DNA from 2 places in the Verrucosispora sp. CNZ293 genome. Region 1 is predicted to be linked to the other one. Evidence: riboswitches for the same ligand, from Rfam matches in the RefSeq annotation. Region 1 holds a riboswitch; the other holds the start of a gene.

The links. A riboswitch is a leader RNA that binds a small molecule or an ion and turns the genes downstream of it on or off. The one in region 1 is predicted to bind cobalamin.
Region 2: another riboswitch for cobalamin. It lies ahead of metE (5-methyltetrahydropteroyltriglutamate--homocysteine S-methyltransferase); the one in region 1 lies ahead of CLT74_RS08925 (ribonucleoside-diphosphate reductase subunit alpha).

Annotation. Positions count from the first base shown of each region.
Region 1 is NZ_PEFR01000001.1:1,952,662-1,964,664, forward strand. It holds gene CLT74_RS08925 (ribonucleoside-diphosphate reductase subunit alpha) at 1-1,943, opposite strand, end outside; cobalamin riboswitch at 2,132-2,337, opposite strand; gene CLT74_RS08930 (helix-turn-helix domain-containing protein) at 2,903-4,171, opposite strand; gene CLT74_RS30175 (hypothetical protein) at 4,092-4,469, shown strand; gene CLT74_RS30180 (hypothetical protein) at 4,482-5,192, shown strand; gene CLT74_RS08940 (hypothetical protein) at 5,466-5,693, shown strand; gene metH (methionine synthase) at 5,680-9,195, opposite strand; gene CLT74_RS08950 (PAC2 family protein) at 9,499-10,368, shown strand; gene CLT74_RS08955 (GntR family transcriptional regulator) at 10,517-11,308, shown strand; gene mshC (cysteine--1-D-myo-inosityl 2-amino-2-deoxy-alpha-D-glucopyranoside ligase) at 11,459-12,003, opposite strand, start outside.
Region 2 is NZ_PEFR01000001.1:873,922-885,924, reverse strand. It holds gene CLT74_RS04055 (phosphotransferase) at 1-306, shown strand, start outside; gene CLT74_RS04050 (GNAT family N-acetyltransferase) at 338-889, opposite strand; gene CLT74_RS04045 (TetR/AcrR family transcriptional regulator) at 945-1,547, shown strand; gene metE (5-methyltetrahydropteroyltriglutamate--homocysteine S-methyltransferase) at 1,596-3,833, opposite strand; cobalamin riboswitch at 3,948-4,158, opposite strand; gene coaD (pantetheine-phosphate adenylyltransferase) at 4,229-4,708, opposite strand; gene CLT74_RS04030 (hypothetical protein) at 4,872-5,426, shown strand; gene CLT74_RS04025 (GNAT family N-acetyltransferase) at 5,439-6,080, opposite strand; gene CLT74_RS04020 (MFS transporter) at 6,203-7,531, opposite strand; gene CLT74_RS04015 (helix-turn-helix domain-containing protein) at 7,673-8,254, shown strand; gene CLT74_RS04010 (class I SAM-dependent methyltransferase) at 8,359-9,240, shown strand; gene CLT74_RS30685 (hypothetical protein) at 9,230-9,376, opposite strand; gene CLT74_RS04005 (serine hydrolase domain-containing protein) at 9,603-10,826, shown strand; gene CLT74_RS04000 (GNAT family N-acetyltransferase) at 10,892-11,470, opposite strand; gene CLT74_RS03995 (ABC transporter ATP-binding protein/permease) at 11,467-12,003, opposite strand, start outside.

The DNA of each region.
Region 1 (12,003 bases):
CGGATCGGCGCGGTCCACAGTCCGCGCGCCTTCAACTCCCGGACCAGGTAGGTGTTGATCTGGAGGAACTCACCGGACATCGTCTCCCGCTTGAACAGGTTGGACACCTGCGGCTCGATGCACTCGTAACAACCGGCGATCGAGGCGATCGTGGCGGTCGGCGCGATCGCGACAAGCAGCGAGTTCCGCAGGCCGTGGCGGGCGATCCGTTCCCGCACCTCGGTCCACCGCTGCGCCTGCGTCACCTCCGCACCCCACAGGTCCGGATGCAACTCGCCCTTCGCGGCACGGGTTTCGGCGTACGCGGGATGCGGGCCGAACCGCTCGGCCAGCCCGGCCGACGTCTCCAGCGCGGTCAGGAAGATCTCCTCCTGCACCCGGGTCGACAACTCCCGTGCCGGTGCCGAATCGAACGGCAGACGCAGCGTGAACAACGCGTCCTGCAAACCCATCAACCCGAGCCCGACCGGACGCCAGCGCGGGTTCGACACCGCCGTCTGCTCGGCCGGGTAGTAGTTGATGTCGATCACCCGGTCGAGGAACACCACGGCCGTGCGTACCGTGGCGCGCAGCTTCTCCCAGTCGACGCCGTCGGCGGTGACGTGCGCGCCCAGGTTCACCGACCCGAGGTTGCACACCGCCGTCTCGGTGTCGCTGTTGACCTCCAGGATCTCCGTGCACAGGTTCGACAGGTGGATCGTGTTGCCGGGCGCGCCGGTCTGGTTGGACAAGCGGTTCGCCGCGTCCTTGAACGTCATCCACCCGTTGCCGGTCTGCGCGAGCGTACGCATCATCCGGCCGTAGAGGTCGCGGGCCTTCACCGTCCGGACGGCCTTCTTCTCCGCGGCCCGGTACGCCTCGTCGAACGCCTCACCGAACAGGTCCGGCAGCTCGGGCGCGTCCGACGGGTCGATGAGCGACCAGTCGCCGTCCGCCTCGACCCGGCGCATGAACTCGTCGGGGATCCAGTTGGCGAGGTTCAGGTTGTGGGTACGCCGGGACTCCTCGCCGGTGTTGTCCCGCAGCTCCAGGAACTCCTCGATGTCCGGGTGCCACGGCTCCAGGTACACGCAGGCCGCGCCCTTGCGGCGGCCACCCTGGTTGACCGCCGCCACCCCCGCGTCGAGGGTCTTGAGGAACGGCACGATGCCGTTGGACCTGCCGTTGGTGCCCCGGATCAACGCGCCCCGACCCCGGACCCGCGACCAGGAGATGCCGATCCCACCGGAGAACTTCGACAGCTTCGCCACCTGGTGGTAGCGCTCGTAGATCGAGTCGAGTTCGTCGCGCGGCGAGTCGACAAGGAAACACGACGACATCTGGGTGTGCCGGGTGCCCGAGTTGAACAACGTCGGTGAGCTCGGCAGGTACGCCAGGCTCGACATCAGCCGGTAGAACCCGATCGCCTCACCCGGCGTCTGCGACAGCCCACAGGCCACGCGCAGCAGCCAGTACTGCGGCGTCTCCACCACCTCGCGGGTCTGTGGATGCCGCAGCAGGTAACGGTCCGCGACGGTGCGCAGTCCGAAGTACTCGAACCGCAGGTCACCGTCCGGGTCCACCGCGTCGTCCAGCTTGCGCGCGTTGCGGGCCACGAACGCCGCTGTCGCGTCCCCGATCAGTCCCAGGCCATGGGCGTACCGGATGGACTGGCTGAAGCTGGCCACCTGCTGCCCCCGGACCTCCTTGTCCACGTACGCGGCCAGCAGCCGCGCCGCCAGCTTCGAGTACTGCGGCTCCGTACCGATCAGCTCGGCGGCCGTCTGGATGGACAGCTTGTCCAGTTCAGCGGTGGTGGCACCGTCGTACAGGCCGCTGATGGTCTTCGTGGCCACCCGCAGCGGATCGACCTCGTCGAGGTCGGCCACCCACCGCTCCACCGCCCGGACGATCTTGTTGACGTCCACCGGTTCCGTGGCGCCGTCGCGTTTGCGGACCTGCATCACCTGCCGGCGCTGCTCCGACACACCTGCGTCGGAGGCCGGGACCTCCCGCACGACCGTCACGTCTCTCTCCTCGCGCCGTCTGCCCAGGGCCTCGGACACGCGGGAGGACGCCACGGGATCCGCGCAGCAGGCACGGCCCGTTGATGGCGTCGGCCGTCCCACGCGGCCTGCGGCCGCCGCCCACGAGTGCGGGCGGCGTGCTGGCAGGTCTTCGGACTCGTGGGCGTGCTTACGCGCTCCTACTGGCCGTCGCTTCCCAGGCCGGAGCCCAGTGCTGTGTGACGGCTGTCGTTCCCACTCACCGCTGCGGGGCAGCCCCGGATTTCCACCGGGTTCCCTCTTGCCTCGGCCGCCCCGGATGGGCGCCCGAACCAGCTACGAGTGACACCATATATGGGCCACCCGTGAACGCAAGACACCAGATGGTGTGTCGGCGTGTCCATGCAACAGACGTCACATCCGGCTGCGCCGTCCGGCCGGGCCGTGCTTGACCGGTCGCAGACAGGCGGGCGTACGAAAAGGACGGCGGATACGACGGGGTGCCGATCGTCGGTCACGCCCCGGCGTAGCTACGCCCCGCAGGTGCACCGCAGCCACGCGAGGAACCGGGTCGTCAGCTCGCCGGGATCCTCGCGCGGCAGGTCGTCCAACGCCGCCGTCAACAACGGACCACCCGGCGTTGCGCCGGGCCTGGTCGAGCAGGCGTTGCCGGGCGGCCTCCTGCTCGACGGTCTCCCGCCACTGCCCACCGTCAGCCAGCGGTATCGGCCGCCGCCGCAGCCACCACCAGAACCTGTGCCATCTGCTCACGCCATCACCTCCGCCGAAGGTCGGGGACGGGGGCGGCGGTACGTGGGGGTGCACCGCCACCACCCACCAGAATCGTGCGATGGCCGCGGGCACTCAGGGCAGGTGCGAGGCGTCCGGCGTCCTGTCCGGGACGGTTGACGGACAGCTCAGCCGGTGGCGACCGCGAGTGCCTGCCGATACTCCTGCGTCCATGCGGCATCCCGCTGGTCAGGCGGCAACCCGGCCAACCCGGCCCGCAGATTGTCGACGCCGGCCGGCGTGTCGCCGAGCGCCAGATAGGCCAGCCCCAGCCCCATCCTGCTGAACGTGGGCGTCAGCCAGTAGGCCAGCACCGGCGCCTGCTCGCGCTCGGCCGCCTCGGCGAGGTCGCTCGCCTCACGGAGGAGCCCTGCCGCTGAGCGTCGATCGCCGAGTAGCGCGTACCCGTGGGCGGCCTGGACCGCGTCGCCGACGCGTTGCAGGGCCGTCGCCCCGGGTGTGTGGTACGCGGTGAGGAAGTGGCGCACGATGCCGCGCGGGTTGCCTCGCTGCCGCTCCAGGTAGCCTCGGAAGTTCTCCACCTGCGCCGCGAGCGGGCCACTGTCGACGGCGTCGGCCTGCCTGGCGGCCTCGATCAGCACCTGTATCGCCTCACCGTCGTTGCGGGCTTCCGCATGCAACCAGCCGACGAACTGCGTCCACTCCGCTACCAACTCGTGCAGCTGGCCGACGTACGGCCCGGCGGCCCGCTCGGCGAGGTGCTGCACAGTGGACCACTGCGCCAGCATGGCCGGCAGTGTCACCGGAGCCGGCAGGACGTCGTCGAGGCGGCGTTGCGCAGCCAGCACCTCGGCGAGCAGCCGCACCGCAGCGGCGTCGAGGCGGGTCGGCTCGGCGAGCACGTACGCCAGGCGGTCATCGTCGTCGGGGGTGGTCACCGTCGTCGCGTCGACGACCATCGCGGCAAGCTGCCCGCCGGCCTGCAACGTGTCGTCAAGGTACGCGGCGAGTTCCCGGGACGGTCGGGTACGGCCCGTCTCAAGGTCGTGCACGTAGCTCTTCCCGACGTACGCAAGGCGGGCCAGATCGCGCAGTGACAGGCCACGGACACGTCGAATTCGCGCAAGCTCAGCGGGGAACCGTGGGTCGACGATGGTGCGCGCGCTCGGCGGCATGGCGAAGCTGCCGGGAGGAGGACTGTGCGGCGATCTGCTGGCCTCCCACCAGCGAGCCGCCACAATCGACGGTACCCGGCTCCGACACGCAGCGGCAGGAGCCGCTGGACGAGCCGGGCCGTGTCGGCGAGATGGACAGCGACGAGTGCTGAACCTCGCGCGGTTCTGCCATCCTGGCCGGGTGAAGCCCAACCTGGACAGAATCCCAGGAAAGCAGGACCGGCTCGCGGAGGAGATCCTCGCCCGCGCGCCGCGACGCATCGAGCAGAGTTTCGTACGCTCCCTCGACCCCGCCACCGCGCTCGCCCTCGGCCGCTACGGCACCCGCCTGGCCACCCTGGCGTTGCGGCAGAACTCGGTCGACCTACTACGCCGCTCGGTGCTGGCGACCGGTCGTGGTGGGCGCGCCGGAAGTGGTGCGGCGAGCGTGGGAACTGGGAGCCCGCCGGAATACGCGCAAATGGGGCAATGGGTGCCTGCCGCAGAGCGAAGCAGAACCGGCGTGCCGCCGGACGTCCGTCTATGCTCGCTCGTATTTCCTGCAACTGCGGAGCGGTGAAAAGGGAGAGCCATGTCGGACTGGACAGACTGGCTGGAACGGGGGTCCTGGTTTGCGGCGATAACAGGCACGCTAGTCGCTGTCATCGTGGCCGTGCAAGCGTCGAACACCTCCTCTCGAACGAAGGCGACGCTGGATATGGCGAGGCCCTTTGTCCGCGCGTTGGCGCTCTCCCTGGACAAGCCAGAGATCCTGGCCGCATACGAATCCGAGTGCACGACCGCCAAGGACATCCTGCGCAAGAAGACGCGCCGTAGGCTCGGTGTGGCAGGAGTGGCACTTGGCCTCCCTGCACTGTCGGTCGTCGCCGCCTTGCTTCTTCCTCAGGTTCCTAATCGCACCGAAATGCGGTTCTCCATCGGCGACGCGGCACAGCAGGAATGCACGACCGGGGGTCTCAACTTCGGAATGCATACTACATGTACCAATCGCTGGTTCCTTGACTCGTCGGGACAGATAATTCAGGCACAGGCCACCCTCTCGGGTCCGGCACGCCAGCGAGATCTGAGCATCGTCGTTGACGGATGCTTGGACCGCGCGCGGGTTCGGTGGGAGCTTCTCGCTGATGGCGAAGCTCTCGGCAATGGCATGGCTGGTTCTGGGAGTCAGGAACAGGAACTACGCGTGCCTAAGGGCAAGTCATCGCTCACCATTCGAGCCGAGCGGATCGATGATAATTCGTGTTCCGCAGAACTCGTCGTTGAGGCCGTCCAGTGGCCCTAGTACTCCAGTAGCAGATCCGTTTCAGGGCTCGGTGAGGTCTTATCGGGTGTAGTGACCGATCTTGGCTTTGGCTTGGCGCTGGCGTTGGAAGATGGACCAGGCGATGACGTCGCCGACGCGTCGGGTGGGTTCGATGATCAGAGCGTGGAACAGCCGTCGGAGTTCGTTGACGGTGATCGGGATCAGGCCGTCTAGCGTGTGGTGCTGGCCGCTGCGGCACCGTGACCGCCGTCATTCCGTGTCACCGGCATGAGCCGGCCAAGCGCCAATGCGATGCCTGCGTACCTGGGTCACGCCGACCCCGGATTCGCCCTGTGGACCCACACCCACCTGTTGCCCACCAGTGCGGACCGTACCCGCCGGGCCATTGACAAGGCGTTCGGTGAGGACCAGGCCGACGATGACGAACCGGAGGCCCTGGACGGCCTGATCATGATCAAACTCCTACCGCAGGTGCCGGAAGTGCAGGTCACGGCACCTGCGGGCGTCACTTGGCGTTGAAGTAGCTGGCCTCGGGGTGGTGGACGACGATGGCGTCGGTGGCCTGCTCCGGCATCAGCTGGAACTCCTCCGACAGCTGCACGCCGATCCGCTCGGCACCGAGCAGCTCCACGATCTTCGCCCGGTCCTCCAGGTCGGGGCAGGCCGGATAGCCGAACGCGTACCGGCAACCCCGGTAGTCGGTGCGCAGCAGACCGGCCAGGTCGGCCGGGTCGTCGTCGGCGACGGTACGGCCGTCGGGCAGCTTCAGCTCGGCCCGGACCCGCTTGTGCCAGTACTCGGCGAGTGCCTCGGTGAGCTGCACCGACAGGCCGTGCACCTCCAGGTAGTCGCGGTACTCGTTGCGAGCGAACAGCTTCGCCGCGTACTCGCTCACCGGCTGGCCAACGGTGACCAGCTGCAACGCGACCACGTCCAGGTCCTCGCCGCGCGGCCGGAAGAAGTCGGCCAGGCACAGCCGCCGCTCCTGCCGCTGCCGGGGGAAGGTGAACCGGGCCCGCTCGGCGTGCCCGTTCTCGTCCAGGACCACCAGGTCGTTGCCCTCGGAGTAGGCCGGGAAGTAGCCGTACACCACGGCCGCCTCCAGCACCTGGTCGGCGATCAGCCGGTCCAGCCAGTAGCGCAGCCTCGGCCGGCCCTCGGTCTCCACCAACTCCTCGTACGACGGACCCTTGCCACCGCGCGCACCGCGCAGACCCCACTGGCCCATGAAGGTGGCCCGCTCGTCGAGCAGTGCCGCGTAGTCGGCAAGCGGCACCCCCTTGACCACCCGGGTGCCGTGGAACGGTGCGACCGGCACCGGCACGTCGACGGCGACGTCGGAGCGTACCGAGGTGTCGTGCAGCTCCGGCAGCGACTCGGCGACCACCGCACGTTGCCGTTCCCGGCGGGCCCGCCGGGCCGCGAGGGCCGCCTCCCGCTCGGGATCCACCACCGGGGCACCGCCGCGCTTGGCGGCCATCACCCGGTCCATCAGGGACAGCCCCTCGAAGGCGTCGCGGGCGTAGTGCACCTGGCCGGGGAACATCGACCGCAGGTCGTCCTCGACGTACGCCCGGGTCAGCGCCGCGCCACCCAGCAGGACCGGCCAGCGCTCCGCGACCCCGCGCGACGCCATCTCGACCAGGTTTTCCTTCATGATGACTGTGCTCTTGACCAGCAGGCCCGACATGCCGATGGCGTCGGCGCGGTGCTGCTCGGCGGCATCGAGGATGGCGGAGATCGGCTGCTTGATGCCGATGTTCACCACGTCGTAGCCGTTGTTGGACAGGATGATGTCGACCAGGTTCTTGCCGATGTCGTGCACGTCGCCCTTGACGGTGGCGAGCACGATGCGGCCCTTGCCGTCGTCGTCGGCCTTCTCCATGTGCGGTTCGAGGTAGGCCACCGCGGTCTTCATCACCTCGGCGGACTGCAACACGAACGGCAGCTGCATCTGACCGGAGCCGAACAGCTCACCGACGACCTTCATGCCGTCCAGCAGGATGTCGTTGATGATGAGCAGCGGGGCGGTACCCGCCGCCATCGCCGCGTCGAGGTCGGCCTCCAGGCCGTTGCGCTCCCCGTCGATGATCCGCCGCTTGAGCCGCTCGTTCAGCGGCAGCGCCGCCAGCTCCTCGGCCCGGGTGGCGCGCGCCGAGGCGGCGTCCACGCCTTCGTACAGCTCGATGAACCGCTGCAACGGGTCGTAGCCCTCGCGGCGGCGGTCGTAGACCATGTCGAGGGCGACCTCGCGCTGCTCGTCGGGGATCTTCGACATCGGCAGGATCTTGCTGGCGTGCACGATCGCCGAGGTGAGCCCGGCCTGCACGCACTCGTGCAGGAAGACCGAGTTGAGCACCTGCCGGGCGGCGGCGTTGAGTCCGAAGGAGACGTTGGAGATGCCCAGGGTGAAGTTGATCCCGGGGTAGCGTCGGGCGATCTCACGGATCGCCTCGATGGTCTCCATGGCGTCGCGGCGGGTCTCCTCCTGACCTGTGGAGATCGGGAAGGTCAGCGCGTCGACCATGATGTCCGGCAGCCGCATCCCCCAGCGTCCGGTCAGGTCGTCGACGATCCGGGAGGCGATACGGACCTTGTCCGCTGCGGTGCGGGCCTGCCCCTCCTCGTCGATGCACATCACCACGACGGCCGCGCCGTGTTCCATGATCACCGGCATCACCCGGCCGAAGCGGGACTCCGGGCCGTCGCCGTCCTCGTAGTTGACCGAGTTGACCACGCAGCGCCCGCCGAGCATCTCCAGCCCGGCCTCGATCACCGCCGGCTCGGTGGAGTCCAGCATGATCGGCAGGGTGGAGGCGGTGGCGAACCGACCGGCCAGCTCGCGCATGTCGGTGGTGCCGTCCCGACCGACGTAGTCGATGCAGAGGTCCAGCAGGTGCGAGCCGTCGCGGGCCTGGCCACGGGCGATCTCCACGCAGGACTGCCAGTCGGCGGCGAGCATCGCCTCGCGGAACGCCTTGGAGCCGTTGGCGTTCGTCCGCTCCCCCACCATCAGCACGCTGGCGTCCTGCGCGAACGGCACGTGGTGGTAGATCGAGGAGACACCCGGGTCGGTGCGCGGCTCGCGGACCACCGGCCGCACGTCGCGCATCCGTTCGGCGAGCACCCGGATGTGCTCGGGAGTCGTGCCGCAGCAGCCGCCGACGAGCGCAACGCCGTAGTCGACGACGAACCGTTCCAGGGCGTCGGCCATCTCCTCGGGGCCCAACGGGAAGTACGCCCCGTCGGGGGTGAGCACCGGAAGGCCGGCGTTGGGCATCACCGACACCGGAATGCGGGAGTGCTGCGACAGGTAACGCAGGTGCTCGCCCATCTCGGCCGGGCCGGTCGAGCAGTTGAGGCCGATCAGGTCCACGCCGAGCGGCTCGATGGCGGTGAGCGCCGCACCGATCTCGCTGCCCAGCAGCATGGTGCCGGTGGTCTCGACCGCCACATGACAGATGATCGGCACCTGCCGGCCCGCCTCGGCCATCGCCCGCTTGGACCCGATCACCGCCGCCTTGACCTGGAGCAGGTCCTGGCAGGTTTCGATGATCAGCGCGTCCGCGCCACCGGCGATCAGGCCGCCGGCGTTCTGCTGGTACGCGTCGCGGAGGCTGGCGTAGGAGGCGTGGCCGAGGGTCGGCAGCTTCGTGCCCGGACCGATCGACCCGAGCACCCAGCGGGGCCGCTCCGGGGTCGAGTACGCGTCGGCGGCCTCCCGGGCCAGCCGCGCCCCCACCTCGGACAGCTCCCAGATCCGGTCGGCGATGTCGTACTCGGCGAGGTTCGGCAGGTTCGCGCCGAACGTGTTCGTCTCCACACAGTCCGCGCCCGCCGCCAGGTACGCCTCGTGCACGCCACGGACGACGTCCGGCCGGGTGACGTTGAGGATCTCGTTGCACCCCTCCAGACCGTCGAAGTCGTCCAGGGACAGGTCCGCAGCCTGCAGCATCGTGCCCATCGCCCCGTCGGTGACGAGGATCCGGTCTGCCAGCGCATCGAGCAACGAAGTCCGCACGACCTCAGGTTAGTGCGGTGGGGCGGGCCCGCGCCCCGGCGTACCGTCCGATCCCACATTGTGTCATCGGGATCACGTTGCCCGTTTTGGTGGCCAATGCCCAACACTGTGCACCGCCGGACGGTGCCGGCGACCTCCGCCGCCGGTGCCGACGCCCGGCTGATCCGGCGCGGCCGACGGGCCGGGTCCGGGCGCGGCACGTAGGCTGACTGACGTGAAGGACTACAGCGACACCACCACGCACCGTCTGCGGACGACCGGGCCCGCGCCCCGGACCGCCGGTGACGAGCAGGAGGTGACGGCGTGACCGAGTTCGACGGGCTGCCGGTGCTGCGGTCCCCGGTCGCCATCTGCGCCTTCGAGGGGTGGAACGACGCGGCGGACGCCTCCACCGCGGCGGTCGAGCACCTGGAACAGGTGTGGGAGGCCCGGCCCGTCACCGAGCTGGACCCGGAGGACTTCTACGACTTCCAGGTCAGCCGGCCCACCATCGCCATGTCCGACGGCGCCACCCGCCGGGTGGAGTGGCCCACCACCCGGTTCACCGTCGCCAGTCCCGCCGGCACCGAACGGGACGTGGTGCTGATCCGTGGCATCGAGCCGAGCATGCGGTGGCGCACCTTCTGCGAGCAGGTGCTGGAGATCTGCCACAGCCTGGAGGTCGAACGGGTGGTGCTGCTCGGTGCCCTGCTGGCCGACGTGCCGTACACCCGGCCGCTGCCGATCAGTGGCAGTGCCTCCGACGCCGACGCCGCGCGCCGCTACCAGCTCACCCCGACCCGCTACGACGGGCCGACAGGCATCGTCGGTGTGCTGCACGACGCGTGCACCCGCGCCGAGGTCGACGCCGTCTCGTTCTGGGTGCACGTGCCGCACTACGCAAACAACCCGCCCTGCCCGAAGGCCACTCTCGCCCTGCTGCACCGGGTCGAGGAGGTGCTCGACCTGCCGGTGCCCATGGCCGACCTGGCCGAGGAGGCCGCCGAGTGGGAGCAGCGGGTCCGCAGCGCCGCCGAGCAGGACGCCGAGCTGGGCGAGTACGTCCGTGAGCTGGAGGAACGCGTCGGTGACGCGGGCATCACCCCGTTGACCGGGGACGAGATCGCCCAGGAGTTCGAGAAGTATCTGCGTCGCCGGGGCGGATCCGCCGGCCCCACCGCCGGCTCCTGGTAGCCCTTCCCCCGCTGCTGCCTCTGGCCCGCCCCGGACACGTTGAGGTGTCCGGGGCGGGCCTTTGTTGGCTGCTGGTTCACGCCGTGTCGGGGTGGCGGTGGCCATCCCGCGTAGGGCATCCTAGGAACCTAGCTGATAGGAGGCCGGGATGCAGATCAACCCGGGGGCGGCCGAGTTCCCGCACCGGCAGATCGCCGCGCAGCTCAAGAGCCAGATCCGGCGCGGCGACTGGGCGCCGGGCGAGCGCCTGCCGTCCATCCCGGCCATCGCCGAGATGTTCGGGGTGGCCAAGCAGACAGTGCAACGCGCCGTCGACCAGCTGCGGGTCGAGGGCGTGCTGATCACCAAGCCCGGTTCCGGTACGTACGTCCGGGGCACCCGGCGGCGACTCAACCGGCTCTCCCGAGGCCGCTACGGCGGCTTCCGCGGCTACCACACCGACCTGGCCGCTCGCTACCGTCAGCAACTCGTCTCCGTCGGTCGCTCCCCCGCGCCGCCCGAGGTGGCCGACGCGTTCGGCGTGCCAGACGGCACCGAACTGCTCTGCCGCCGCCACCTCGTCCGCACCGAGGATTCACCTGTGGAGGTGGGCGCCTCCTGGTTCCTGCCCGCCGACACCGCCGGCACCAGCCTGGAACGCGCCGAGGCGTTCGGCCGCCCGCTCTACCAGGAGGCCGAGGAAGCCACCGGCCGGCGGTACGCGACCGCCACCGACACCATCACCGCGCGCCAGCCCAGCCGGGAGGAGTCCGAGACCCTCCAGATCCGGCCGGACACCCCCGTGCTCCACCTGCTGCACGTGGCCTACGACCCGCACCGCAAACCGATCGAGGTCGCCCAGGCCACCTGGCCCGGCCCGGTCACCACGCTGACCGAGGAGTACCAGATCCCCGCCCCCACCGAATCCCCCGACCCCGACCCCGGCCTCGTCCTCGGCTGACCTGCCCCACCCCACCCCCACCCCCACCCGCGCCCGCGCCCACCCCCGCGATCTTGCACTTTCCGTCGCCGCGAAAGTCACGAAAGCCGCGTAACGGCGACCACAACTGCAAGATCGCGGGCAGGGTGGGGGTGGGGCGTGGGGGTGGGGTCAGAGGCGGAGGCCGAGGAGGGCGTCGAGGGTGGTGGCGAACAGGGGCGGGGCGGCCGGGTCGTCGCCGGTGCCGGCCAGGGTTCGCTCGGCCCACTCGTCAGCCAGCCGCAGGGCGCCGGGGGTGTCGAGGTCGTTGGCGAGTCGTTGGCGTACGCCGGACAGGAAGGTCTCCCCGGACGGGCCGGTGGGTGCGGCGGCGGCCCGCCGCCAGCGGGCCAGCCGCTCCTGTGCGGCGGTGAGCAGGTCGTCGGTCCAGGACCGGTCGGCGCGGTAGTGGCCGGAGAGCAGCGCCAGCCGGACGGCCATCGGGTCGACCCTGTCGGCGCGCAGCCGGGAGACGAACACCAGGTTGCCCCGGGACTTGGACATCTTCTCGCCGTCCAGCCCGATCATCCCGGCGTGCACGTAGTGACCGGCGAAGGGCGCCGCGCCGGTCAGCCGCTCGGCGTGCGCGGCGGAGCACTCGTGGTGTGGAAAGACCAGGTCGTTGCCGCCGCCCTGCACGTCGATGGTGGAGCCGAGCAGGCCGAGGGCGATCACCG
Region 2 (12,003 bases), 1.1 Mb from region 1:
CCCGTCGAGGGCGTTGCTCGCTGCCGGGCCGCGTGGGCGCGGCTGGCTGGACGTCGGACGTGCGTCGTGCACGGCGACACCAATCCGGGCAACATCCGGATGACCGCGAGTCGGGTCGCGCTCATCGACTGGGACGAGGCGCACGTCGACGTGCCGGACCTCGACCTGGTGCTGCCGGACAACGCCGCCGGCCTCGACGACGGCGCGTACGACATCGCGGCGCAGGCGTCGGCCGCGTGGGAGGCCGCCGTGTGCTGGGACGACGACTACGCGGTCAAGCGGCTCGGCGAGGTCCGCGCGGTCTGAGCATGCCGTCGGCGACTGACGCTGTCCGGCTTCAGCCCGCTGATCCGTTCGTCGGGTGCTCTCGCCCGTGGTGGTGAAGGGTCAGCGACCAGGTCTGCCCGACGAGGCCGTCGCCAAAGCTGTGGTGGGGCCGCTCGTCGATGAGGCTGAACCCGGCGGCCTGGTAGATCCGGCGCGCGGAGACGAGGATGTCGTTGGTCCAGAGCACGACCTGCCGGTAACCGGCCTGCCGGGCGAAGGTGAGACCCTGCTCGACCAGGCGGGTGCCGATGCCGAGGCCACGAGCCTTCGGTGTGACCAGGAGGACGCGCAGCTTGGCGGTGCCAGGCTCGTCGCCCGCGACCAGGAACACCGAGCCGACGCGTTCGCCGTCGGCCTCGGCGACCCACGCCGCCTCGCGGGACGGATCGTGGCCGGAGGCGTAGTCGGCGACGATCGTCGCGACGAGTGCCTCGAAGTCGGTGCCCCAGCCGAACTGCTGCTGGTAGGTCTCGCCGTGGGCCATCACCACCCAGCCCAGGTCGCCGGGGCGATCAGCGGGACGCACGGTGATCTCGACTTGCCGTTGACACCCATGGGTCATGGCTCAGCCCTTCCGGTCGCTGAAACGATCGTTTCAGTGGAGATAGGCTACGCCGGTGACCGAGGACAGGACAATTCCCTCCGCGCGTAAGACCGAACTGTTGGAGGCCGCGTACCGGTACGCGCTGGAGCACGGCCTGGCGCATCTGTCCCTGCGCCCGCTGGCCGCCGCGATCGGTTCCAGCCCGCGCGTCCTGGTCTTCCTCTTCGGCAACAAGGACGGCCTGACCCGGGCGGTCCTGGCCCGGGCCCGGGCTGACGAACTCGCACTGCTCAACCACATCCAGAACTCCGGCAACCCGGAGGCCATCGGCCTGGCCACCGCCGTCGAGCGTCTCTGGGGGTGGCTCGCCGCCGCGGAGCACCAGCAACTGCTGAAGCTGTGGGCCGAAACCTACGCCACGTCCCTGGTGGAGCCGGACGGCGTCTGGGCGGGTTTCGCCGCGGCGACGGTGCACGACTGGCTCACCGTCCTGGCCGACTGCCAGCCCCCGCAGGAGCGGGACAGCGCCCCGGGCGCCGCCCGCCGTACTCTCGCTCTCGCGGTGCTCCGGGGCGCGTTGCTCGACCTGTTGGCGACCGGCGACCACGACCGGGTGACAGCCGCTGTCCACCACCAGCTCGTCTACCTCCGGGACGGGGCAGCAGCACCGCGCTGACCGGCAGGCCGGGCGGCCCCGGTGTGGTGCGGCCGCCCGGCTCAGGAGTCAGTTGTCGCGGACCTCGGCGGCGGCGGCGACCAAATGCCGCAGGGACGCCTCGACCTCAGGGTAGGCGCGGGTCTTGAGCCCGCAGTCCGGGTTGACCCACAGCCGGCCGGCCGGCACGGCCGCCACGGCGCGGCGCAGCGCCTCGACCACCTCGTCGCGCGTCGGCACCCGGGGCGAGTGGATGTCCCACACCCCGGGGCCGACGCCCCGGCCGTAGCCGATTGCGGCCAGGTCGTCGAGCACCTCCATCTTCGACCGGGACGCCTCGATGCTCGTGACGTCGGCGTCGAGCGCGTCGATGGCGTGGATCACCTCGCCGAACTCCGAGTAGCACAGGTGGGTGTGGATCTGCGTGTCGTCGGCGACGCCGCTGGTAGCCAGCCGGAACGCACCGACGGCCCAGTCCAGGTATGCCTTCTGGTCGGCGCTGCGCAGCGGCAGCGTCTCGCGTAGCGCAGGTTCGTCGACCTGGATGACCCGGATCCCGGCGGCCTCCAGGTCGCGGCACTCGTCCCGCAGGGCCAGCGCGACCTGGTCGGCGGTGTCCGCGAGAGACTGGTCGGTGCGGACGAACGACCAGGCCAGGATGGTGACCGGGCCGGTGAGCATGCCCTTTACCGGTCTGCTGGTCAGTGACTGCGCATAGGTCGACCATTCGATTGTCATAGGTGCCTTGCGGGCCACGTCACCGTAGATGATCGGCGGGCGTACGCAGCGGGAGCCGTACGACTGCACCCAGCCGTGCCGCGTGGCGGCGAAGCCGTCGAGCTGCTCGCCGAAGTACTGCACCATGTCGTTGCGTTCCGGCTCCCCGTGCACGAGCACGTCCAGGCCCAGCTGTTCCTGCAACCGGATGACCTGCTCCACCTCCGCGCGCATCCGATCGGCGTAGCCGGCGTCGTCGAGGCTGCCGGCCCGGTGCGCGGCGCGGGCCCTACGCAGCTCGGCGGTCTGCGGAAACGACCCGATCGTGGTGGTCGGCAGCTCCGGCAGACCCAACCGTTCCTGCTGCCGGGCGGCCCGGGTGGGATAGTCACCACGCTGCCGGTCGGTGGGGCGCAGCGCGGCCAGGCGGCCGCGTACGTCGTCGTGGCGCCAGTCGGCCGGGGCGGCCGGCAGGGGCGCGGGGAGCGTTGTGGTGCCGTCGCGCAGCGCGCGGCCGAGCATGACGACCTCGTCGACCTTCTGCCGGGCGAACGCCAGTCGCTCGGACAACCGGGGGTCGAGGTGGGTCTCGGCGGACAGGTCTACCGGGACGTGCAGCAACGAGCAGGACGAGGAGACGGCGACGTGGTCGGCCAGGCCGGCGACGGTCGCGCCGGCCGTGACGGCGGCCCGCAGGTCGGTGCGCCAGATGTTCCGACCGTCGACCAGGCCGGCGACGACGGTCTTGCCACCCAGTGGTCCGGCGGCGGCGAGGCGGTGGAGGTTGCCCGGTCCGGCGACCAGGTCCAGACCGACGGCGTCGACAGGGGTGTCCAGCAGGGCCGGGAGCGCATCGCCGAGGTCACCGAAGTAGGTCGCCACGAAGATCCGCGGTCGGTGGGCGAGCTCACCGAGTCGGGTGTAGGCGCGGCGCAGGGCGTCGATCTCGGCCGGGGTCCGGTCGGCGACGTAGCCCGGCTCGTCGAGCTGCACCCAGCCGACGCCCGCGCCGGCCAGGGTGGCGAGCATCCGGGCGTACGTCTCGACCAGGTCGTCGAGGCGGGCGAAGGGATCCTCCCCCTTGGCCAGCAGCAGGAACGTGGCAGGTCCGACGAACACCGGCCGGGTGGTGACGCCCAGCTCGCGGGCCTCGGTGTACTCGCCCAGCGCCTTTACCGGGTTGGCGGTGAAGACGGTGTCGGGGCCGATCTCCGGCACCAGGTAGTGGTAGTTGGTGTCGAACCACTTCGTCAGCTCCAACGCCGGTTCGGCGTCGACCCCGCGCGCCATCGCGAAGTAGGTGTCCAGCGTGGACAGGCCGAGCCGGGTGAACCGGGTCGGGACCGCGCCGACGGCGACGGCGGTGTCGAGCATGTGGTCGTAGTAGGAGAAGGTGTTCGACGGGATCGCGTCGAGACGGGCGTCGCGCAGCGTCCGCCACACCTGCGCCCGCAGACCGGCGGCGGTGCTGTGCAACGCCTCGGCGTCGATGGTGCCGGTCCAGTACGCCTCGACCGCCTTCTTCAGCTCCCGACTGGCACCGATGCGTGGATAGCCGAGGACTGTGCTCTGCCCGAACGCGTTACTCACCAAGGGGGTCCTTCCCTCGAAGTGTCCGGCGGACACGGGGAGGGGAAGGCGGGTACGGGTCAGGTACCGGCTTCCGCCCTGACCCTCCCGAGAGGCCGCCGGCGGCGCACACCGGCGGCGCGCGCAGCGCTGGCAGGTCTTCGGACTCGTGGGCATGACACCAGGTCGCCTACTGGCCGTCGCTTCCCAGACCTCGCGGTCCAGTGCTCTGTTGACGGCTGTCGTTCCCACTCACCGCTGCGGGGCAGCCCCGGATTCACACCGGGTTCCCTCTTACGACGTCCCGCCCTCACGGCCGGGACGCACCAGCACCACAGGCCATCGTACGGGCCGGAGCGTGTCGACTGGTCGGCAGTGTCCGAGGTACGGGACGGAGCACGCCGATGGACGGCAGGCTACGACGGGGTGGACGGGAGCGACTTTCCCACCGTACGCACCGCAGTCGACGACACCCTGCTCAGTTCCGGCTGCGCGGGCAGGAACACGGTGGGTACACCCAGCGAATGGTTCATCGCGGCGAGCCGGTACTCGGCCTGCAGGTCGCTCGGGTCACGCACGCCGCGCACGATCACTCCTACGTGGTGGCGACGGCAGTAGGTGGCGGTCAGTCCGCGCCAGGCCGCGACGGTGACGGAGGTCCATTCGACAGGCAGGGCAGCCCGGACAGCGGCCGCTCGCGCCTGTTCGTCGGCGTCCGGGTGTTTGCCGCTGTTGACCGCGACGAGCACGACCACGTCGTCGAAGAGGGCGCGGGCCCTGCCCACCACGTTCAGGTGCCCGGCGGTGAAGGGGTCGAAGCTGCCGGGGTAGACGGCTCGTACGGGCATCCGACCGGGGGTTTGCGCCGGCTCGGGTGACCCTTCGTCGGTGCCCATGGCCCGACTGTAGGTATCGGCTGCCGAATCCGCTGGCCGCTCGGGTGGGCAATATGTCACAGCGCCGCGGGCGCCGGAACCCGGGAAGTGCTTGACGCCCCGAATCTCATCGAGCATTGTCGATTGGCATCGTTCGTCGGATGCTCCGACACGGGGAGGACTGATGAAAGCGTTCGTCACCACCGCCCTCGCCGCCGCCCTGCTGGTGCTCACCACGGGCAGCGCACCCTACGGCCAGCCGGCCGCCGACCCGCCCTGCGCCGGGCAGATCCACCCGAACCCGGGATTCGAGCGTGGCACCACCGGCTGGGAAGCCGGCCCTCGCATGGTGGTGCTCGGCGACGCGACCCGGCCGGCACACCACGGCCGCGCGTACGCCACCTTCGCCGGGCTGGACGTGACCCGTACCGACCTGCTGCGCAGCACCGTCACGGTGCCGGCCAACTGCGACCTGACGGTGCGCTTCTGGGTCCGGACCACCACCACGGAGACCATGCGCGGCGACTACCTGAACGTCGGGCTGGCGGTCACCGGGATACCCCCGAAGACGAGGTTCTCGCTGGCCTTCGACGGTGGGTCGCAGTGGCGGCAGTACAGCATGTCGTCCGGGACCGCGACGACCGAGCGCACCGCGACGGCCAGCTTTCTCTCCAGCGAGACAGCCGGCAACGGCGTCACGACCTTCGACGTCGACGACGTGACCTTCACGTTGAGCTGATTTCCGTGACGCCTACGGGTGGAGCAGGAGCGCTTCGGCTCCCACCGGTCGGAAGCCAGCCGCTTGGAAAGCACGGACGCTGCGGGCGTTACCGGCGGCCTGCTGCGCCCAGACAGGCTGGCCGTCGGGCACCAGATGCCGGGCGGCCGTCGCCAGTGCCCGCCCGAGGCCCCGGTGGCGATGCCCCTCGTCGACCTCGATAGCCGTTTCCCAGCGGCCTGCCACACCGCGGCCGAGGATGACCAGTCCACCCTCGGCCGCCCAGACCCGGACGTCATCCCGGCGCTTCCGTGCCCTGACCTGACGTGGATGATCCGCGCCCGCAGTTTCTTCCAGCTTGAGCTGGGGCTCACCGGCGAGCGGGCTCGCCACCGTCAAGAGGTCGATCGTGTCCATCGAGCGCCGGGTGCGGTCGAGCAGCGCACTCAGGAAGGCCGGATTCATCGCGGCCGCCAGGGCGTCGCAGTCGAGAGCAGCCAGGGTGCGGCGCACCCACAGCGGGTCCTCCTCGGTGAAGATCACGGAATGGGCGGTGAATGCGACGACTCCGGCGTCGCGGCTGCCTGGCTGTGGCACCACGGTGATACCGCCGTCCGGTGCCGGGAAATGCCCCTGGGCTGCCGCATCGAGGATGTCGGCCAATTCGCTGCCCATGATGATCCTTTCCCGACTCCGGCGGTCCCCACGGTCGGTCCCGACAGCTTCCCGAGCATGCCAGCTTCGCGGTGACCATGGTGCCCCGTGAACTCACCGCGAGCGACCGTGCTCCCAGGTGGTCAGCGCGCGATGGTCTCGGTGGCTTCGGTTTCCCCGACCGGCCGGGCGGGGTCGCGCCCGGGTCCACCGGCCAGGACGACGAGGAACAGGGCGGCCATGACGGCGACGCCCACAAGCATGGCCTGCCGCCACCCGTCGACGAAGGCCTGCTGCGCGGCGTGGACCACCTGCGAGCTGTGGGAGCTGGCGTCCCCGGCCGTGTCCAGGGCGTTGGCGATTCCGGCACGGGCGGTGCCAGCGGTGTCCACGGGGACGCCGTCCAGCTTGTCGTCGATGGAGCTGCGGTAGCCGGCGGACAGCAGCGCGCCGAGCATGGCGACGCCGAGGGCGGTGCCGAACTCGCGGGTGATGTCGTTGAGCGCGGAGGCCACGCCCTGCTTGGCGGCGGGTAGGGAGCTGGTGATCGCCTCGGTGGAGGGCGTCATCGCGAAGCCCATGCCGACGCCCATGGCGAGCATGCCGGGCAGGACGGAGAGGTAGCCGCCGTCCACGGAGACGACCAGGGCCATGAGTGTCAGACCGATCCCACCCAGCGCGATGCCGAGGGCCATCGTGGCTCGCGGGCCGATGCGGGTGGCCAATCGGGGGGCCAGCGCTGACGTCATCATCATCACCACCGCCATCGGCATCATCGCGAGCGTGGACAGCAGTCCCGACCAGCCGAGCACGGCCTGGAAGAACGGGAAGAGAACCACGGCGATGCCGGCCTGGACGCCGAAGACGACAAGGAGCGTGAGCGAACCGCCGGCCAGCCCCCGCTCACGGAACAGACGGACGTCCAGGAGTGCGGCGTCCCGGCGCCGCAGTTCCCAGATCACGAACGCGACAAGTGCGGCGAGGCCGACGAGGAGGCTGACAATCGTGACGGGGTCGCTCCAGCCGCGTTCCGGTCCCTCGTGCAGCACGTAGATGAGCCCGACCACGGCCACGCCGGAGGTCAGCGCGCCGATCAGGTCGAAGGGGTGGCCCGAGTGCTCGCGGGAGTCGGGCACCGACCTCCTCGCCATGGCCAGAGCCACGATGACAAGTGACACGGGCAGGACGAACAGCCAGCGCCAGGAGGCCACATCGACGAGCAGGGCGGAGAGGAACATGCCGAGGATGCCCCCGCCACCGGCGATGCCGGTCCACACGCCGATCGCCTTGCCGCGTTCGTGTACGGGGAACGTGGAGGTGATCACGGCGAGGGTGATCGGCATGATCATCGCTGCGCTGACGCCACTGAGCATGCGCGCCGCGAGCATGGTTTCGGCGTTCGGAGCCAGGCCCGCCGCGACGCTCGCGACACCGAACACGACCGTCGGGGGCGCCTGCGCTGACTGCCACATCGCCCCGCGCCCTGGTGGGCAGCGGTGCCGGCTGGTGAGTACTCATGGATTCCTCTCCGCAAGGGCAGCGGCCCGGCCCGGTTCGGCTGGGTCCGGCGCGACGCTAACCACGATGTGCGTCAGTGGCATACAATGTTGCCCATGACGCAAGACGATGAGGATCTGGACAGCCTCGTACGCAAACGGATCCGTGCTCTACGGGTCGCCCAGGGGTGGTCCCTGGAGGAACTGGCCACCCGGGCCCGGCTCAGTCAGTCCTCGCTGAGCCGCATCGAGAACGGCCAGCGCCGGCTCGCGCTGGACCAACTCGTCACGCTCGCGCGCGCCCTGGACACCACCCTGGACCAGCTCGTGGAGACCGCCTCCGACGACATCGTCACCAGCCCGATGATCGATAGCGCCCATGCACTGATGCGCTGGCCCATCAAGGCCGACCCCGGCATGACAGTCGTCCGCCAGCGGATGACCCAGCCACCACCGGACAATCCGGCGCGCATGCGCGCCCACCCTGGACGTGAATGGCTCGTGGTCCTGTCCGGCACGGCGGTCCTGATGCTGGGCCATCGCCGCTTCCGCCTCGAGACCAACCAGGCCGCCGAATTCCCGACCATGCTGCCCCACGCCATCGGCGCGGACGGCGGTCCGTGCGAGATCCTGGGCATCTTCGACCGCGACGCCCGTCGTGGACACCAGCAGCGCGAGAGCGAGAACCCGCAACGGTGACGGCTCGACGGCGGTCTTGCCTGTCAGGCTGCTCTTTCGCCAATCGTCTTGCGTAATCGGAAAGCGATCATGCCGCAGCCGCATGATCGTCCTAATGTCGCGGTATGACCCACGCTTCCCACCACGAGTGCCACGACGACGCCGGACAGGCCCAGATCCTCGACCTGGACGCGGAAGTCCTCGCGGCGCACCTCACCGAGATCACCGCCTGGCTACCCCTGCGCACACCCCCGCGGCAGATCGTGGATCTGGGCAGCGGCACCGGAGCGGGAACCTTCGCCCTTCTCGACCGTTTCCCCGAGGCGCACGTGACAGCCGTCGACTCGTCGGCCGGACATCTCCAGCGCCTGCGGGAGAAGGCGTACGCCCGGGGTGAGACGGAGCGGATCCGGACCGTCCAGGCCAACCTCGACGAGGCCGACTGGCCCGACCTGGGCACCCCGGATCTGGTGTGGGCCTCCGCTTCGATGCACCACCTGGCCCGCCCCGAACAGGTCCTGCGCGGGGTCCACGAACTGTTGCCCGAGGGCGGCCTGTTCGCCGTCGTCGAACTGGCCGGCTTCCCGCGATTCCTTCCCGAGAACGCCCCGGAGGACCGACCCGGCCTGGAAGAGCGCTGCCACGACGCCGCGGACCGGGTCCACGCTGAGCACCTCCCCCACCGTGGCGCCGACTGGGGGCCGATGCTCACCGCCGCCGGATTCACCGTAGAAGGCGAGCGACAGGTGGATGTGCGCATCGACGGGGCGGGCGACCCGGCGGTCGGCACCTACGCCCACACCAGCCTGCAACTCATCCGACACCGGGTGGCCGACGCCCTCGCCGCCGAGGACCTCGCCGCACTCGACCGGCTGATCGACGCCGACAGCCCGCACAGCATCCTGCGCCGTAGCGATCTCACAGTCCGAACCAGACGCACCGTCTGGGCCGCCCGCCGATCGGCCCGTCGAGTCGACGCGTCCCGACCTCATCCGCCTACTCGGTGATCACCGGCCAGGCGTAGGCCAGCAGGGCGCACGCCGCTCCGAGCAGAGCGAGCGAGACACCGCGGGTGGGCAAGGGCAACGCGGCGAGCACGAGCAGGATGACCGCTACGACATAGAGAAACGCCTGCACCGACATGACAGTCTCCTTAGGTTGGCTGAAGGCGAATCGATCTCTACCCCCACCGTCCCGGTGGCGAAACCCGAGCAGGACCTGGTTTCTCGTCGCATCGCGGCTGCCTGACCCCGGATGACCCGCACTCGTACCGCAGCGGGAGTCGGGTCTCCGGCCTGAGCATGATGTGGCCAGCCCGAGAGCCGGCGAGCATGCAGATATGTCGAGTACTTTCCGGACACTGAAGATCTTGGCCACAAGTGTCGCGCTGGTGAGCACGATCGCTGTCGTACCCGCATCCGCCACAGCGCAGCCGGGTCCTGCCGCCGGCGGGCTGGACCGCCCCGAGTTGCGCGCCGCCCTCGCCGCGGTGCCCGAAGCCGGCGTGCCAGGCGTCCTGGTCGCGGTGCGCGACGGCCGGCGTGACTGGCGTGACGCCGCCGGCCAGGCGTTCCTGAGCACTCCCCGACCCATGCAGCCGCAGCTGCGGCACCGGATCGGCAGCATCACCAAGACGTTCGTCGCCACCACCGTGCTCCAACTCGTCGACGAGGGCCGGCTCGGCCTCGACGACCCGATCGGGCAGTGGCTGCCCGACACCGTGCCAGGTGAGCTGGGCACCCAGGTCACCGTCCGGATGCTGCTGAACCACACGAGCGGCATCGGCAACTACACCAACGCGATGATCAGTTCCTACGCCGCGATCAACCAGATGCAGGTCACCACGTACGCTCCGGCGGACCTGGTCGCCACCGGCCTGGCCATGCCGCCGACGAACGCCCCCGGCGAGGCTTTCAGCTACTCGAACACCAACTACATCCTGGCCGGACTGCTCATCGAGAAGGTCACCGGCAACGATGCGGCCACCGAGGTGCAGCGACGCATCCTGCGGCCGCTGAGGCTCAGCGGCACATCGTTCCCCGGCGACGATCCGAGGATCCGTGGCCCGCACAGCGGCGCCTACTTCGCCCCGTTCGGCGTGCGCGACCTCAGCGAGTTCAACATGAGCTGGGGGTGGACGGCCGGCGAGATGATCGCCACCACCGGGGATCTGAACACCTTCTTCCGGGCTCTGCTCGGCGGCGATCTGCTCAGCCCGGCCACCCTCGACGAGATGCTCACCGGGGTACCCTTCGTGCCGGAGCTGCCCGAGGCCGGCGGCTACGGTCTCGGCATCTACTCGGTGCCCACCCCGTGCGGCGAGTTCTGGGGCCACGACGGCGCGACTTTCGGCCACCTGACGTTCTCGCTGCACAGCCGCGACGGTGCCCGCCAGGTCTCGACCGGGATCACCATCAGCCACTACCAGGTCGGCCTGCCCGATGCGCATCCGATCGACATCGCCTGGAACAGGCTGCTGGGCACCGCGATATGCCCGGGCGGCGAGCTGAGCAGCCGCTCGGCAGAGGCCGTGGCGTCGTTGCCCCGCGTGACCCGGATGCCGGGCAACAACGCGGCAGTGGCGGCGCTCTGAGTCCCGTCCGGACGTCGGCCTGTTCTGCCGTGCGAGGGCCGCGGCAGAACAGGCCGACGGGTCGGCTACCGAGATCGGCCGGGCAGGGCGATCTCGAAGTGGACGGTCTGATAGGTGTCGTGGTCGCCGTCGCGCGGGTCGTGGACCGGCATGGCCATGCTCCGCCAGAACGGTTCGGCACCGTCGATGCGCGGGTCGGTGTGCAGGTAGAGCGCCCGGTAACGGGGTTGCCGGGTGACGAACTCGATCGCGAGGCCGACGAGTGCCCGGGCGAGGCCGCAGCGGCGGTGTTCGGGCCGGACGTAGACCCGGAACAGCTGAGCGGTGGTGTCGTCAGGGTAGCGCTCGGTGAGGAAGCGCGGGTGGGGTGGGCTCTTCGGTCCGGCGGCGCGCACGGCTGTGGTGCCGACGACCTCGTCACCCTTTGTCGCGACGAACAGGGCGTGGTGTTCGGGCCTGAGGTAGGTGCCGTCGAGGTCGATGACGTCCCGGTGCCAGTCGGGCCGGTAGCCGTGGCCGAAGTCGCGGTAGAAGGTGTCGAGCATGACGCTGCGGGCTCCGTCGACGTGCCGCTTGTCGGCCGGCTGGACGTCGTACGGGCCGACGCTGTGTCGGTACTGCGGCATGGTTGTTCCTCCGGTCATGGGTTCGACGGTGCCGCGGCGGTCGCCGGGTCGGCGTGCAGAAGCGCACGGGTGAGCGGGTGGTGTGCGTCGGTGAGCAGGAGGTCGGCCGGGCCGTGGTCGACCACGGCGCCGTTGTCGAGTACGACGATCTGGTCGGCGAGGTGAGCCACCACGTCGCGGTCGTGGCTGATCACGATCAGGGTCAGTGCGAGGTTGCGTCGCAGGTCGTCGAGGAGCGTGAGGATGCCGTGCTGCGTGACGCCGTCGAGCCCGGCGGTCGTCTCGTCGCAGATGAGGACTCTGGGTTCGCTGCCGAGAGCGCGGGCGAGCGCCGCGCGGTGCAGCTCGCCACCGGAGAGCCGGTCGGGACGTTGGGTCGCCGTGTGTTCGGCGAGACCTACCCGTTCGAGCAGGTGCAGGGCGGTGCGGCGGGCCTGCTCGGGCGTGGCGTTCCGCAGTCGCCGGGCGGGACCGGCGAGCTGGTCGAGAACCGGCCGGTAGGGGTTGAAGCTGGCGCGGGCGTCCTGGAACACGTACTGGACAGCGCCGAG